2 regions of the Microbacterium sp. ARD32 genome follow, and region 2 is predicted to be linked to the other one. Evidence: predicted binding sites of a transcription regulator. Region 2 holds the regulator's gene; the other holds the start of a gene.

The links. Region 2 encodes LexA, which represses DNA repair genes until DNA is damaged. Its sites were predicted from a motif close to TCGAACANNTGTTCGA; they were not measured.
Region 1: Q9R19_RS10350 (DUF222 domain-containing protein) is a predicted target of LexA. The motif match lies at 4,523-4,538, and genes of this name have one in related genera.

Annotation. Positions count from the first base shown of each region.
Region 1 is NZ_JAUZVD010000002.1:445,629-453,171, reverse strand. It holds gene Q9R19_RS10380 (hypothetical protein) at 1-415, opposite strand, end outside; gene Q9R19_RS10375 (hypothetical protein) at 409-945, opposite strand; gene Q9R19_RS10370 (prepilin-type N-terminal cleavage/methylation domain-containing protein) at 942-1,340, opposite strand; gene Q9R19_RS10365 (prepilin-type N-terminal cleavage/methylation domain-containing protein) at 1,430-1,816, opposite strand; gene Q9R19_RS10360 (lipase family protein) at 2,040-3,752, opposite strand; gene Q9R19_RS10355 (DUF1992 domain-containing protein) at 3,841-4,425, opposite strand; gene Q9R19_RS10350 (DUF222 domain-containing protein) at 4,570-5,973, shown strand; gene Q9R19_RS10345 (MATE family efflux transporter) at 6,051-7,385, shown strand.
Region 2 is NZ_JAUZVD010000004.1:32,197-39,739, forward strand. It holds gene Q9R19_RS13305 (SseB family protein) at 1-231, opposite strand, end outside; gene priA (bifunctional 1-(5-phosphoribosyl)-5-((5-phosphoribosylamino)methylideneamino)imidazole-4-carboxamide isomerase/phosphoribosylanthranilate isomerase PriA) at 215-961, opposite strand; gene hisH (imidazole glycerol phosphate synthase subunit HisH) at 1,061-1,699, opposite strand; gene hisB (imidazoleglycerol-phosphate dehydratase HisB) at 1,696-2,301, opposite strand; gene Q9R19_RS13325 (histidinol-phosphate transaminase) at 2,298-3,389, opposite strand; gene Q9R19_RS13330 (LysM peptidoglycan-binding domain-containing protein) at 3,461-3,847, opposite strand; gene lexA (transcriptional repressor LexA) at 4,151-4,837, shown strand; gene metE (5-methyltetrahydropteroyltriglutamate--homocysteine S-methyltransferase) at 4,931-7,243, opposite strand; gene Q9R19_RS13345 (methylenetetrahydrofolate reductase) at 7,259-7,543, opposite strand, start outside.

The DNA.
Region 1 (7,543 bases), on a different contig from region 2:
CCGGCGCGGTGGTGACGATGTACTTGTACGTGGCGTCGGTCACCGTTCGACCGGAGCCGGCTTCGCCGGTGGCCCGGAAGGTCACCTGGTCTCCGGGTCCGCAGATCGTCTCGACCTTGTAGGTCGCTGCGCTACCCGTCGCGACGGGCGCCTTCGCCACGTAGCCGGGCTTCGACGGGCAGTACCCGCCGTCGGCGATCGCCTGGCTCACGGCGACGGCGAGACCGGCATCCGCCGCCGCGCGCGACTCGGCGGTGCTGCGCGAGCCGACAGCGCTGGTCATGGTGTTCAGCACCAGCGCGGCGACGGTCACCGCGACGGTCATGAGCACGAACATCACGATCATCACCACCACGAGGGTGGCGCCGCGATCATCGGCGGTGGCGCGCTCGCGGGCGCGTGCGAAAGTCAGCATGTCACTCCTGCCGGATCGCCGTCGACCTGCCCCTGAGGGGCGAGGCCCCCGGCGATGGTCACGGACTCCTGAAACCTGATCGTGTAGTCGACGCTCTTGGTCGGCACGTCTTCGACAGCCGGGGCAGCCGGGGCGAAAGTCGCCGACTCGACGTCGGCCAGCGTCGTCCATTCCCCATCGAGATCGAGCGGGGCGCTGTCAGAGGTCGTGTACTGCAGTGCATCGCCGCTCACGCGCCAGGCGCGGCACTGGATAGTGGTGGCGCTGGTGACGACGGTCGCGACGAGCGTGTGATCGCCGACCGTCCGCAGGGCGACGGCGTTGCGCGCGCTCTGCTGCAGCGACGCTGAGACGGCGTTCGCGCTGCCGGTGGCGCGGTCGCGGTCGGCCGTGGCGGTCTGCGACTGCCAGCCGTTGATGAAGATCGCCGAGACGAGCAGCAGGAACACGGCCGCCAGCGACATGTAGATGATCAGCTCGACGAGCGTGATGCCGCTCTCGTCGTCGTGAAGCCGCTGCCTGCTGGTCATCCGCGCACCATCACCTTCGTGACGATCTTGACGAGAAGCTCGTCGTCGGACTCGCGGAAGACCTTCACGGTGACCGTGCCCGTTCCTTCGCCTGCGCAGTCGATCTCGCGCGTTGCCGACAGTCCGGCCGAGCGCAACTGCTCATCGTGGTGATAGCCGCTGAGGTCGTCGCAGGTCTTCGCGTTGGCGGGGCTGTTCGGGAAGTCGGCGCGGATCGGAGCCAGCTCGGCGGCGGCGACGTTGTTGGCCGCGACGAGGTCGCGGTTGACGACGCTGGTGCCGGTGGCCTGAATGAGCAGCGGGAGAACGCCGAGCGCCAGCACTGCGAGCAGCAGCATGGCCACGACGATCTCGATCAGACCCACACCGTCGTCGTCTCGGGTATCAGACGACATTGCGGTCCTTGTTGAAGGGTGTTGCGGTCCCCGTGGGGAAGGTGCGAGCGGAGGCCCGAGAGTACGGGCCTCCGCTCAGGAGAGTTCAATCAGTCGTCGGCGGCGCAGCCGGGACCGGCGGTACCGGAGGCTGTCGTGTCCTTAATCGACGTCGCTGTGACGCACAGCGTCTCCAGCTTGTCGACGGTGCCCGTGAATGTGTACTTCTTGGAAATTTCGTCTGCCTCGACCGGCAGAGCACCGGTCCCGCCCTGGGCGAGGTCGGACGCAATCTGTGTCGCGACGTTTGCTGCAGCCGCCTCAGCTGCGCTCTCCTCGGCCGCGTGCTGCAGGTTTCCAACCAATGGGATCGCGACGGCCACCAGGATGCCCAGGATGACGACGACGATGATGAGCTCGATCAGAGAGAAGCCGGCTTCGCCGCTCTCCTCGCGCTCGCGCTTCTTTGCCTCGATGAGACGACGGATGGTACGCATGACTAAGTCAGCTCTCCGGGATGACGCAGACGGGTAGCCCTGATTGCGAGCAGGCGCAGTCGACGGGGGATCCGACGGCGTTTCCCAGCCCCAGGTCGGAATCGCCGTCACCCCTCAGTTGGTGCGATTCCTGAACAAATCTTGGCGGCTGCTGTGGATGTTCGCAAGTGTGCGATCATCACGTTCGGATCACGACTGTCCGGCCCACCTTGCCCGCCGGCCCTCACGCTGTCATGGACCGGTGCTCGATCCCACGGCGCAGCCGCTGTGCGGCGCCGTGCCCGCCAGCTTGTCCTCGGTCCACGCGAACGCGTCGGCGATCGCGGGCGAGTTCGGCTGGACGAGACCCAGATGATCCACGCCCCGGTACGCCCGGTAGTCCACCGCACTGCCCTCGGCGCACAGCTTCTGCGCGAACACGGTCTGCATGTCGGAGCCGACCAGCTCGTCGGCCGTGCCCTGCCCGACGAGCACCGGCACCTCGGCCGACGCTGCGGGCGGGATGTTCTGCGTCAGCCGGTTCGCCAGCGGGCCGCTCGCCGGATCGGCGCGGGTAGATCTCGCTGTACGCCGAGACGACGAACGAGGCGAAGATGCTGCCGCCGCGCGACCGGCCCAGCCCGTCGACGAAGTCGTTCACGTCGCTGACCGGCGCGAGCGCGACGGCTCCCGCCAGCGGAACGTCGGGCGCGTAGTCGTCCGCGATCGCCTCCGACCAGAGCGCAGCGCCGCCGCCCTGCGAATGCCCCCACGCGACGGTCTGCTGCGACAGCCGCGCGTTCTCGAGCCCGCGCGCGGCGCGCACGGCATCCAGCTCGGCGCGCGCACTGTCGGCGCCGACCAGATACGGGTGCGGCCCCTGCGTGCCCAGCCCGATGTAGTCGGTGGCGACCAGCGCCCACCCGTGCTCGATGATCCCGTCGAGCACGAACAGCGCGCCGGAGCCGAAGGGGTCGGCCGCCAGCGACGGCGCGCAGCGCCGGTCGAATCCGGTGGTGCCGTGATGCCACGCGATCACCGGATGCCGTTCCCCCGCCCGCGGCACCACGACCAGCCCGCTGGCGACAGCCGCACTGCCGTCGCCGTGGGTGGTCGTGTACAGGATGCGCCAGGCCCGGGCATCCTCGGGCACGCCGCGGGTGAACGGCTCGGCGCGGATCAGCTCGCCGGCTTCGCCGGGAACGCTGCGCGGTGCGACGTAGAAGTCGTCCACCACCGGCGCGCCGCCGCGCAGCGCCACGCTGACGATCACGGCACCGGCCGCGAGCGCGACCACGCACACCGCGCCGATCGTGCGCATCCACCGGCGCGCGATCGTGTCGCGACGCGTCTTGCGGTCTGCGTCGTGTTCGGGCGAGCGCCTGCCGCGCAGCATCCGCCACAGCGCCGCGACGCCCGCGAACGCGAGCGCCGAGCCGAACACCGCACCCACCACCAGCAGCGTGACGTCGGGCCAGACGAGGCCGAGGATGCCGAAGGCGACACCGGCCACGCCCAGCAGCGCCTCGGCGATGCGGCGGTCGAGCGGCCGCGGGGCGGTGTGGATGCCGGCGGTGCCGACGGGGCGGATGCTGACGGCGACGCTGATCGCGCCGCGGACGATCAGGGCGACGCCCGCGATGACGGCGAGCCCGCGGACGGTGAGATCCGGCAGCAGCAGCACGACCCCGCCCGTGATGATCAGCAGCGCGCCGACCGGCACCCGCACCGCCGCGCGGAGGATGACGGGGAGCATCAGCTCGAGCAGGCCGGCCAGCACCAGCCCCGCGCCGATCAGCAGGGCGAGCACGTCGAGCGCCGTGGTCGGATGCACGATCAGCACCGCACCCACCAGGACCGCCGCAGTCGCGAGCACGGCCGTGACCGGCTTCGGCAGCCGCCGCACCAGCCGCAGCCACGGCCGCTCGGTCGCGGGAGAGGGCGTGGCGGGAGTCACGGCGTCAGCCTACCCAGCGGTGCTGCGGGCGGTGCGTGCAGTGCGTGCGGTGCGGCGCGTCAGGGGTGATGCGGATGCCGAACCGGATTCAGCGTCGGAACCACCGGCGCGGGCGGGTGCGTCTTGTCGGCGATGCGGATGCCGATTCTGTGCGCTCCGAAGATGCAGCATCCGGTTGCCGTGTCTGCGCGACCCGGCGGCGCTCGCGCCAGGCGACCACCTCCGCGTCGACGTCGCGGGTGCTCGTGACCACCGGCGGGCCGCCGAGCAGCTGCCGGCGCGCGTCGATCACGCGACGATTGAAGTCCTCGACCACCTGCCGCACGTCCTCCTCGCGGCCGAGCAGATCGAGCTCGTCGTTCAGGCCGCGATCCTCCACCCGCAGCATCAGCGCGGGCGGGCCGAGGCCGGACAGGTTCTCGGTCTCGATCTTGCGGCGGATCCACCAGTCCGGATCGTCGTGCGTGCCCAGGCCCTGCAGCGGCTTGCCCGCGCCGGGCAGGTCGTCGAACGCGCCCTGGCGGATCGCGAGCTGAATGGCCGTCTCGACGAACTCCTCCTTGTTCTGGGCGTTCAGCACCATCGGCGCCTCGGCAGGGGTCTCGGCGGGCTCGGTCTCGCCGGCATCGCGGCGCGCACGGTACCGCGCGGCGCTGCTCATCGCATCGGACATCGGATCACCTCCGGTGGTTCCAGGGTACGGTGTCGTGGGTGGGATGGCATGAGTCGTATTTTTGTTCGGTAGTTTGTTGGTTGGTGGCGGTTCATTTTCGTATAAATGGTTGACAGGCGTCGAGATCGCTCGTATCGTTGAGGCATGTCAGCCGCCCTGGACAACCTGCACGAGGCCGTGTCGGCCGTCGATGCGGTGTGGGCGGATGCTGATGGTCCCGACGCATTCGAACGGACAGACCTCCTGAGCCTGAACGCGACGCTCGCCACGGCCCGGCATGCCCTGGAAGCCCTGCAGGCCGAGGTCGCCGCCGGTATCGCACACGAGTCCCGCTCGGAGCTGGGCGCCGACTCCCTGGCGAAGCAGAACGGATATCGCAACGCTGCCGCGCTGATCGCCACGACGACCAGCGCCTTCACGCGAGAGGCGTCTCAGCTGGTCAAGGTCGGTCAGGCGGCTGCCCCGCGCACCAACTTGGTCGGCGAGCGTCTGCCGGCCAAGTACCCCGCCGTGGCGTACGCCCTCGACGCGGGCAACCTGAGCGCTGCCGCACTGGCCATGATCGTCGAGTTCCTCGATCGCATCCGCATCGGGCACGGAGATGCTCTCGTGGCCGAACTGGAGCAGGTGCTGGTCGAGCGGGCCGTGGGGCTGTCTCTCGACGAGGTGCGTCGCATGATCAAGCACGCCGAAGCCGTCGTCGAAGAGGACAAGCTCGAAGAGCGCGAGCAGCAGCGCCGCGAACGCCGAACTCTGAGCATGTTCGAACGGGATGGCAACCTGCACGTCAACCTCATCACGCCTGTCGAAGAGGGTGCGGCGATCCGCGCCGCCATCGACGGGTACGTCAGCGCTCAGTTCCAGGCTCGCAGGGATGCTGAGCAGTCATCCTCTCCCGACGATCCGGACGCGCTCGACGCCGATCGGCGCACGGTCGCCATGATGCGCGCGGACGCCATCGCCCTGTTCTGCGAGCACGTGCTCGGCTGCGAGAGCAGCAACGTCCCGGTCTCCGGTGCCACCGTGATCGTGCGGGTCGACGCCGACGACCTGCAGACCGGCACGGGCCACGGAACCATCGACGGAATCGACCAGCCCATCAGCATCGCTGCGATCCGGCGAATGGCCGCCGCGGGCGGCGTGATCCCGTGCGTGCTCGACGGCGAGGGCGAGATCCTCGACTGGGGGCGCGAACGGCGCCTGTTCACTCGCCCCCAGAAGCTGTCCCTCGTCGAGCGGGACGGCGGATGCGCCAGATGCGGACTCCCGCCCCACATGACCAAAGCCCATCACATCGAGTGGTGGAAACGCGATCAGGGTGCGACCGACCTTGCCAACGGGATCCTGCTCTGCGAGTCCTGTCACCACCGCATCCACGACAACGGGTGGGAGATCCGCATCGACAACCCGCCCGGCGCCGGCACACGGCGGCGACGAGGGACCGGATTCAACGTGAAAGCGAAGGTGTGGTTCATCCCGCCTGCGCATGTCGACCCCGCTCGCACCCCGCAGCTCGGTGGCCGGGCCCGCTACGACATCGCGGCCTGACCGCCCCTGCGTCGCTGCCCAAACCCCTGCGTCGCTGAGCTCGTCGAAGCGTCGCGGCCACGCCATAGGCTCTTGTCGTGGCATCCTCCGCATCCGCTCCCCCCACGCTCAACCGCGAGATCCTGCACCTCGCGGTGCCCGCGCTGGGCGCGCTCGTCGCCGAGCCGCTGTTCCTGATCCTCGACGCGGCGATGGTCGGCCACCTCGGCACCGTGCCCCTCGCCGGCCTCGGCATCGCGAGCGCGGTGCTGCAGACGATCGTCGGGCTGATGATCTTCCTCGCGTACTCCACCACGCCCGCCGTCGCCCGCCGATTCGGCGCCGGCAAGCCGGGAGACGCCGTGTCGGTCGGCATCGACGGCATGTGGCTCGCCCTCGGCCTCGGCGCCGTGCTCGCCATCCTCGGCGCCGTGTCGACCGGACCGCTGGTCGCGCTCTTCGGGCCCGCCGACGCCGTCGCGGCCGAAGCGCGCACCTACCTGACGATCTCGATGTGGGGTCTGCCGGCCATGCTCATCGTCTACGCCGCCACCGGTCTGCTGCGCGGCATGCAGGACACCATCACCCCGCTGTGGATCGCCGGACTCGGCTTCGGCGCCAACGCGCTGCTCAACTGGATCTTCATCTACGGCTTCGGCTGGGGCATCGCCGGCTCGGCCTTCGGCACCGTCACCGCGCAATGGGGCATGGTCGCCGCCTACGTGCTCGTGATCCGACGCCTGGCCATCCGCCACGGCGCCTCCATGAAGGCGCAGAGCGCCGGGCTGCGCGGCTCCGCCCTCTCCGGCGGCTGGCTGTTCCTGCGCACCGTCAGCCTGCGCATCGCCCTGCTCGCCACCGTGGGCATCGCCACCGGCATCGGCACGCGGGAACTCGCCGGATGGCAGATCGCGTTCACCATCTTCTCCACCGCCGCGTTCGCGCTCGACGCGCTGGCCATCGCCGCGCAGGCGCTGATCGGCAAGAGCCTCGGCACCGGCGATCTGGCGCAGGTGCACCGGGTGCTGCGGCGCACCACGGCCTGGGGAGTGTGGTTCGGCGTGCTCGTCGGCGCCGCCATCGCCGGCCTCTCCGGCGTGCTGGGGATCCTGTTCACCGGGGATGCCGCTGTCGCCGCCCTCGTGCAGCCCGCCCTCATCGTCCTCGCGATCGCGCAGCCCGTCGCCGGCGTCGTGTTCGTGCTCGACGGCGTGCTGATGGGCGCGAATGACGCGCGCTACCTGGCCGTGGCCGGCCTGCTGAACCTGGTGCCGTTCCTGCCCGCGCTGTGGATCATCTCGGCCACCGGCGTCGACGCGGCCGCCGGGCTGCTGTGGCTGGCCATCGCGTTCTTCGGGATCTACCTGCTCGCGCGGCTCGCCACCCTCGGCTGGCGCGTGCGCACCGACCGGTGGACCACGATCGCCGCCTGACCCAGCACCGCCCGCCCGCCGCGCCCTCCCGCCGTGGAAGCACCGTCGAGACCCCCTCTGATTGCCGAGACCCCCGCTGCACACGTCAACAGCAGGGGGTCTGGACAACACGAGGGGGTCTCGATGAATGACGAGACAGGGTGAATGATGAGGCAGCG
Region 2 (7,543 bases):
GCGTGCCGGCCGCAACGCATCGACGACCTCGGCCTGCGAGCCGGTGCCGGCGCGGAAGCGCAGCAGCGCGTCCAGCAGCGCAGGGTCGGCGGAACCGTCGTCCGCGGCGCGCGCGTTCGGCTCGAAGCTCCGTCCGGCCCACGGGACGCCGGCAGAGTCAGCGCCGCCCGGTGCAACCTGCGAATCGGGATGAGCGCCGTGATCGCAGGCGTCGTCAGAAGCCGGCGGCATCCAGCGCCTCGACCAGCGTGAACTGCCCCGCGTACAGCGCCTTGCCCACGATGGCGCCCTCGACACCGAGCGGCACCAGCTCGCGCAGCGCCGCGATGTCGTCCAGGCTGGAGACCCCGCCCGAGGCGATCACCGGCTTCAGCGTGCGCGAGGTGATCTCGCGCAGGAGGTCGAGGTTCGGGCCGCGCAGCGTGCCGTCCTTGGTGACGTCGGTGACGACGTAGCGGCTGCAGCCGGCCTCCTCCAGCCGCTCCAGCACCTCCCAGATGTCGCCGCCCTCCTGCGTCCAGCCGCGGGCGGCCAGAGTGGTGCCGCGCACGTCGAGGCCGACCGCGACCGCCTCGCCGTAGCGGCCGATGACATCGGCCGCCCACTCGGGGTTCTCCAGCGCGGCGGTGCCCAGGTTGATGCGGTTGGCACCGGACTCCAGGGCCGCCTCGAGGCTGGCGTCGTCACGGATGCCGCCGGAGAGCTCGATGCTCACCCCGCGGTACTGCTTGATGACCTTGCGCAGGATGCCCGCGTTGTTGCCGCGCCCGAAGGCGGCGTCCAGATCGACGAGGTGGATCCACTGCGCACCCTGGTCGACCCATTCGCCTGCGGCGTCGACCGGGTCGCCGTAGCTGGTCTCGGTGCCGGCCTCACCCTGGGTGAGCCGCACCGCCTTGCCGCCCGCGACATCGACTGCCGGAAGCAGGATCAGCGAGGGGGACTGAGCGAAGTCGTTCATGACGTCCTTGATTCGGGTGGCGTCCGCGGTATGCGAGCACGAGAGAAGACACTAGTCGGCCCCCGTGCCCGGTTCAACACGGGGTGCGCCGCATGACGTTCAGGTGAGGGAGCCCACCCAGTTGCGCAGCAGGTGCACGCCCGCATCGCCCGACTTCTCGGGGTGGAATTGCGTGGCGGACAGCGGGCCGTTCTCGACAGCGGCGAGGAAGCGCTGCCCGTGCACGGCCCACGTCAGCGCCGGCTGCGGGAAGGGCGCCTCCACCTGGATGCGCCAGTCCGTGGCTGCGAACGAGTGCACGAAGTAGAACCGCTCCTGCTCGATCCCGCGGAAGAGCACGCTGCCCTCGCCGGCCTCGACGGTGTTCCAGCCCATGTGCGGCAGCACGGCGGCATCCAGCTCCTGCACCGTGCCCGGCCACTCCCCCAGGCCCTCGGCGTCCAGACCGCGCTCGAGGCCGCGCTCGAACATCACCTGCATGCCGACGCACACGCCCAGCACCGGACGGCCCCCGGCCAGACGGCGGTCGATGATCTCATCGCCGCCGTGCGCGCGCAGCGCGTCGACGACCGCGGCGAACGCCCCGACCCCGGGGACGAACAGGCCGTCGGCCTCCAGCGCGCGATCACGGTCGCCGGTGAGCTCCACGTCGGCACCGGCGGCGGCGAGTGCCTTGACCGCGGAGTGCACGTTGCCGGACTCGTAGTCGAAGACGACTACCCTCGGGGATCGCGTCACAGTGCGCCCTTGGTGGAGGGGATGCCGTCGATCAGCGGGTCGAGGGCCTTGGCCTGCCGGAACGCGCGTGCGAACGCCTTGAACTCCGCCTCGGCGATGTGGTGCGGATCGCGTCCGCCCAGCACGCGCACGTGCACCGTCAGCGCGGCGTTGAAGGTGATGGCCTCGAACACGTGCCGCACGAGCGAGCCCGTGAAGTGACCGCCGATCAGGTGCAGCTCGAAGCCGGCGGGCTCGCCCTCGTGCACCAGGAACGGGCGGCCGGAGATGTCGACCACGGCCTGGGCGAGCGCTTCGTCCAGCGGGACGAGCGCATCGCCGTACCGGGAGATGCCCGACTTGTCGCCGAGCGCCTCGCGGATCGCCTGCCCGAGCACGATCGAGATGTCCTCCACCGTGTGGTGCGCGTCGATGTGCGTGTCGCCGGTCGCGCGGACAGTCAGGTCGGTCAGGGAGTGCTTCGCGAACGCGGTGAGCATGTGATCGAAGAACGGCACCGAGGTGCTGATCTCGCTGCGGCCCGTGCCGTCGAGGTTCACCTCGACCTCGACCGTCGACTCGGACGTGCTGCGGGTGCGGCTGGCGATGCGGGACGCGGTCATGCTGGTGATCCTATCGACGCGAGTGCTTCCAGGAAGGCGGTGGTCTCGGCTTCGGTGCCGGCGGTGACGCGCAGGTGCCCGGGGATGCCGACGTCGCGGATGAGCACGCCGCGGTCGTAGAGCGCCCTCCAGAGCTCCTGCGGATCATCGACGCCGCCGAACAGCACGAAGTTGGACCACGACGGGTGCGGCGCGTACCCGAGCGCCTGCAGGGTCGCCGAGATGCGATCGCGCTGCTCGACGATCTCGTCGACCATGGCCAGCATCGTGGACGAGTTCCGCAGCGCGGCCGTGGCCGCCGCCTGCGTGAGGGCGCTCAGGTGGTACGGCAGGCGCACCAGGCGCAGCGCGTCGATGAACGTGGGGTCGGCGGCGAGATACCCGACCCGACCGCCGGCGAAGGCGAACGCCTTGCTCATGGTGCGGGAGACGGCCAGCCGCGCGCGACCGGGCAGCAGGCTGAGCGCGGAGGCCGCCTCTCTCGGCGCGAACTCCTGATACGCCTCATCGACCACCACGACACCGCGGGCGGCGTCGTAGACGGCCTCGATCACGTCCAGGCCGAGCGGCGTGCCGGTGGGGTTGTTGGGCGTGCACAGCAGCACGACGTCCGGGTCCGCGGCAGCCACCTGCGCCGCCGCGTCCTCGGGTGTGATCGTGTAGTCATCCTCGCGGGTGCCGGCGATCCACGCGGCACCGGTGCCCTGAGCGATCAGCGGATACATCGAATACGTCGGCGCGAAGCCGAACACCGAGCGCCCGGGGCCTGCGAACGCCTGCAGGATGTGCTGCAGCACCTCGTTCGAGCCGTTGCCGGCCCAGATCTGCTCCGCGCGGAGGTTGTGACCCAGGTAGGTCGCGAACGCCTCCCTCAGCTCGGTGAACTCGCGGTCGGGGTAGCGGTTGACGTCGCTCAGGGCGATGGCCACGTCGTCGAGGATGTCTGCGACGACCGCTTCGGGAACGGCATGCGTGTTCTCGTTGACGTTCAACGCCACCGGCAGCGGCACCTGAGGAGCACCGTACGGCGTGAGTCCGCGAAGATCGTCGCGGAGGGGCAGCTCGTCGAGAGAGGTCACTCTTCCCATGGTAGAGCGCGCAACGGCGGACTCACTCCGAAGTGACGCATCCCCCGTGGGCCGCTGTGCCTGTCGAAGCGTCAGTGCTCGTACTGCGCGGGGATGGCGATCTCGGCGCCGGCCTGGATCGCGCCCGTGCCGAGGTTGTTCAGCCGCATGATGTCGTCGATCACCTCGCGGGGGTCGATCCCGGGAGCCACCTCTGCCGCGATCGACCACAGCGTGTCACCCGGCAGCACCGTGACGCTCTCGAACGCGACTGGGGCGCTCTCCTCACCGGAGGCGAGTGCCGAGCCGCCGGCCAGGACCGAGAACGCGATGCCGGCGATCAGCGGAGCCGCAGCGAATCCCGCGAGCACACGACGCCCTCTCGCCGTCAGGCGCAGCCTGGTGCGGTGCGTCACACGGGACGACGCGCCGCCGGAGGCGCGAAGGATCGCGGGGCTCTGGATGCTGATCGTGCTCATGTGCGGCTCCTCTGTCTCTGCCCGCCTCGCGGCGGAAGCGTTCCAGCTTTCGCATCCGGCATCCGGCCGGGGATGCCGGATGCGAAGCTGTGTTCCGAATGTATCTTCGATATCGAACATCTGTCAAGCGTTCTTCGAAATCCGATCGGGAATCCGCCCGACACGCTCGAACGGATCTTCCGATCTCGGCCGTTTCTCGGATACGGTTTCGATATGGACAGCACACCACTGGCCACCGACATTCGAAGCGGACGACCGCACTGACGCGGATTCCGCACGACCCGCACGCACGAAGGAGCACCGATGAGCGAGACCCCCGCCCCCGCAGCCGAGGCGCCGCGCACGCGTCGGCGCAAGAGCCTGAGCGCGAAGCAGCTGGCCATCCTCGAGGTGATCCAGACCTCGATCGCCCGGCACGGCTATCCGCCGAGCATGCGCGAGATCGGCGATGCCGTCGGACTCAAGTCGCTCTCCAGCGTGACCCACCAGCTGGGCCAGCTCGAGCTGAGCGGCTACCTGCGCCGCGACCCGGGGAAGACCCGCGCGATGGAGGTGCTGATCGACCTGCCCGGCACGAGCGCCGAGAACCCGGCCGATGCCGCGCCGGCCGTCGGCGATGCGGCGCTGGTGCCGCTGGTCGGACAGATCGCGGCGGGCGTGCCGATCACCGCCGATCAGCAGGTGGAGGAGATATTCCCGCTCCCCCGCCAGCTGGTCGGCAAGGGCGATCTGTTCATGCTGAAGGTCAGCGGCGAGTCGATGATCGATGCCGCGATCTGCGACGGCGACTGGGTGGTCGTGCGCACGCAGAACAACGCCGAGAACGGCGAGATCGTCGCCGCGATGATCGACGGGGAGGCCACCGTGAAGACCTTCCGCCGCCGCGACGGCCACACCTGGCTGCTCCCCCGCAACTCCGCCTTCGAGCCGATCCTCGGCGACGAGGCCGTGGTGCTCGGCAAGGTCGTGGCGGTGCTGCGCGCCGTCTGATCCGCCGAAACCCCTCCTGATTGCCGAAACCCCTCCTGAATCGCGTGATTCAGGAGGGGTTTCGACGGTGCGGAGGGGTCTCGGCGAGAGAGCTCAGGCGGGGACGTTCACGTCCTCGCGCACGCGGCGCGTCGCCTCCACGATGTTGCGCAGCGACGCGACCGTCTCGTCGTAGCCGCGGGTCTTCAGTCCGCAGTCCGGGTTGACCCACAGCTGCCGCAGCGGCAGTTCGTCCACCGCGCGCCGCAGCAGCGCCTCGACCTCTGCCACGCTCGGCACGCGCGGCGAGTGGATGTCGTAGACGCCGGGTCCGATGCCGTGGTCGAAGCCCTGCGCGGCGATGTCGGCGACGACCTCCATGCGGCTGCGGGCCGCTTCGATGGAGGTGACGTCGGCGTCCAGCGCCCGGATCGCATCGATCACGACGCCGAACTCCGAGTAGCAGAGGTGGGTGTGGATCTGGGTGGCCGCCGCCGCCCCGCCCGTGGCCAGGCGGAACGAGTTGACCGACCAGTCCAGGTACGCCGCCTGGTCCGCCCGCTTCAGCGGCAGCAGCTCGCGCAGCGCCGGCTCGTCGACCTGGATGATGGCGATGCCCGCCGCCTCGAGATCGGCGATCTCATCGCGCAGCGCGAGCGCGACCTGATCGGCCGTCTCGCCCAGGGGTTGGTCGTCGCGGACGAACGACCAGGCCAGGATCGTGACGGGACCGGTGAGCATGCCCTTGACGTGCTTGGCGCTGAGCGACTGCGCGTACGCGGCCCAGGAGACCGTGATCGGCGCGGGGCGCGACACGTCGCCCCACAGGATCGAGGGACGCGTGGCGCGCGAGCCGTACGACTGCACCCAGCCGTTCTCGGTGACGGCGAATCCGTCCAGGTGCTCGGCGAAGTACTGCACCATGTCGTTCCGCTCGGCCTCGCCGTGCACCAGCACGTCGAGCCCCAGATCCTCCTGCAGCGCGACGACGCGGTCGATCTCGGCGCGCAGGAAGGCCTCGTAGTCGTCCTGCGGCACCTCGCCGCGGCTGAACTGCGCACGGGCGCGGCGGATGTCGGCGGTCTGCGGGAACGATCCGATCGTGGTCAGCGGCAGCGCCGGAAGATCCAGCGCGAGCTGCGCGGCCTCGCGGTCGGCGTACGGAACGCGCGAGAAGTCGGTCGTGTCCAGCACCCGGTCCCGCACCGCCCCGTCCCGCACACCAGGGGCGTCATGACGGTCTGCGAGCGCCGCGGTCGCGGCATCCAGCTCCGCCGCGATCGCCGCGCGCCCCTCCGCCAGACCTCGGGCGAGCGTCACGACCTGCTCCACCTTCTGATCGGCGAAGGCCAGCCACGACACCAGGCGCGCGTCGAGCCGGGACTCGTCCTGCACGTCGTGCGGCACGTGCAGGAGCGATGTGGAGGTGGAGGCCGAGACGTGCTCGGCGCCCAGCGCGCGCAGCCGCTCGAGCTTGTCGAAGGCGGCGGCCAGGTCGCCGCGCCAGATGTTGTGACCGTCGATCACTCCGCCGACCAGCACCTTCCCGCCGAGTTCGGGCAGGGATGCCGGGACCTCTCCGCGCACCAGGTCGATGCCGATCGCCTCGATGGGCGCGGCCGCGAGCACGTCGAGAGTGCCGCCCAGCGACGCGTAGGGCGCGGCGACGAGGACGGCCGGCCGCTCGGCCGCGGCGCCCAGCACTGCGAGAGCGCGCTGCGCGGCATCCGCCAGCTGAGCGCTGTCCGCCGGCAGCGACTCGCTGACCAGCGCGGGCTCGTCCAGCTGCACCCACTCGGCCCCGGCGTCCTTCAGCTTCGTCAGCAGCTCGGCGTACACGGCGACCACGTCGTCCAGGCGGGAGAGGGGATCGAAGCCCTCGGGCGCCGCATCCGACGCCTTGGCGAGCGCCAGCAGCGTGACAGGGCCGACGATCACCGGACGCGTGCGGAACCCGGCCGCCGCGGCCTCGGCGACCTCGCGCACCAGCCGGTCGCTGGAGAGCGAGAACGTCGTCTCCGGGCCGATCTCGGGCACCAGGTAGTGGTAGTTCGAGTCGAACCACTTGGTCATCTCCAGGGGTGCGCGGTCCCCTTCGCCGCGGGCGACGGTGAAGTACGCCGGCAGGCCGATGGCGCCGTCGGCGTCGCGCAGGTCGTCGAAGCGCGCCGGGATCGCGCCGACCGCGACGGCGGCATCCAGAACCTGGTCGTAGTACGACGACGCCTCCGGGATCGAGGAGTCATCGCGTCCCAGCCCCAGCTCCGCCAGGCGCTCGCGGTTGGCGGCGCGCAGCTCTGCGGCCGCGTTCTCGAGCTGCTGCTCGTCGATGCGTCCGGCCCAGAACGCCTCGACGGCCCTCTTCAGCTCGCGGCGACGTCCGATCCTGGGGTAGCCGAGGATCGTCCCGGCGGGGAAAGCGGTCATGGTGTTTCCTTTACTTCACTTCGTGGCTTGATGCAGACATCGGTCGGCCAGGACGCCGGCCCGGACGAGGACGTCGAGCACGGTCTCGTGCTGGTTGAAGGCGTACAGGTGCACGCCGGGCGCGCCCCCGGCGACCACCTCGCGAGCGAGGTCGGCCGCCCATTCGACGCCGACGCGCCGCCGGCCCTCGGCGGTGGGCTCCACCTCGAGCGCGATGGACAGCTCTCCGGGCAGCTCCTCGCCGGTGAGCTCGAGCACGCGCGCCAGCCGGGCGGGCGAGGTGATCGGCATGATCCCGGG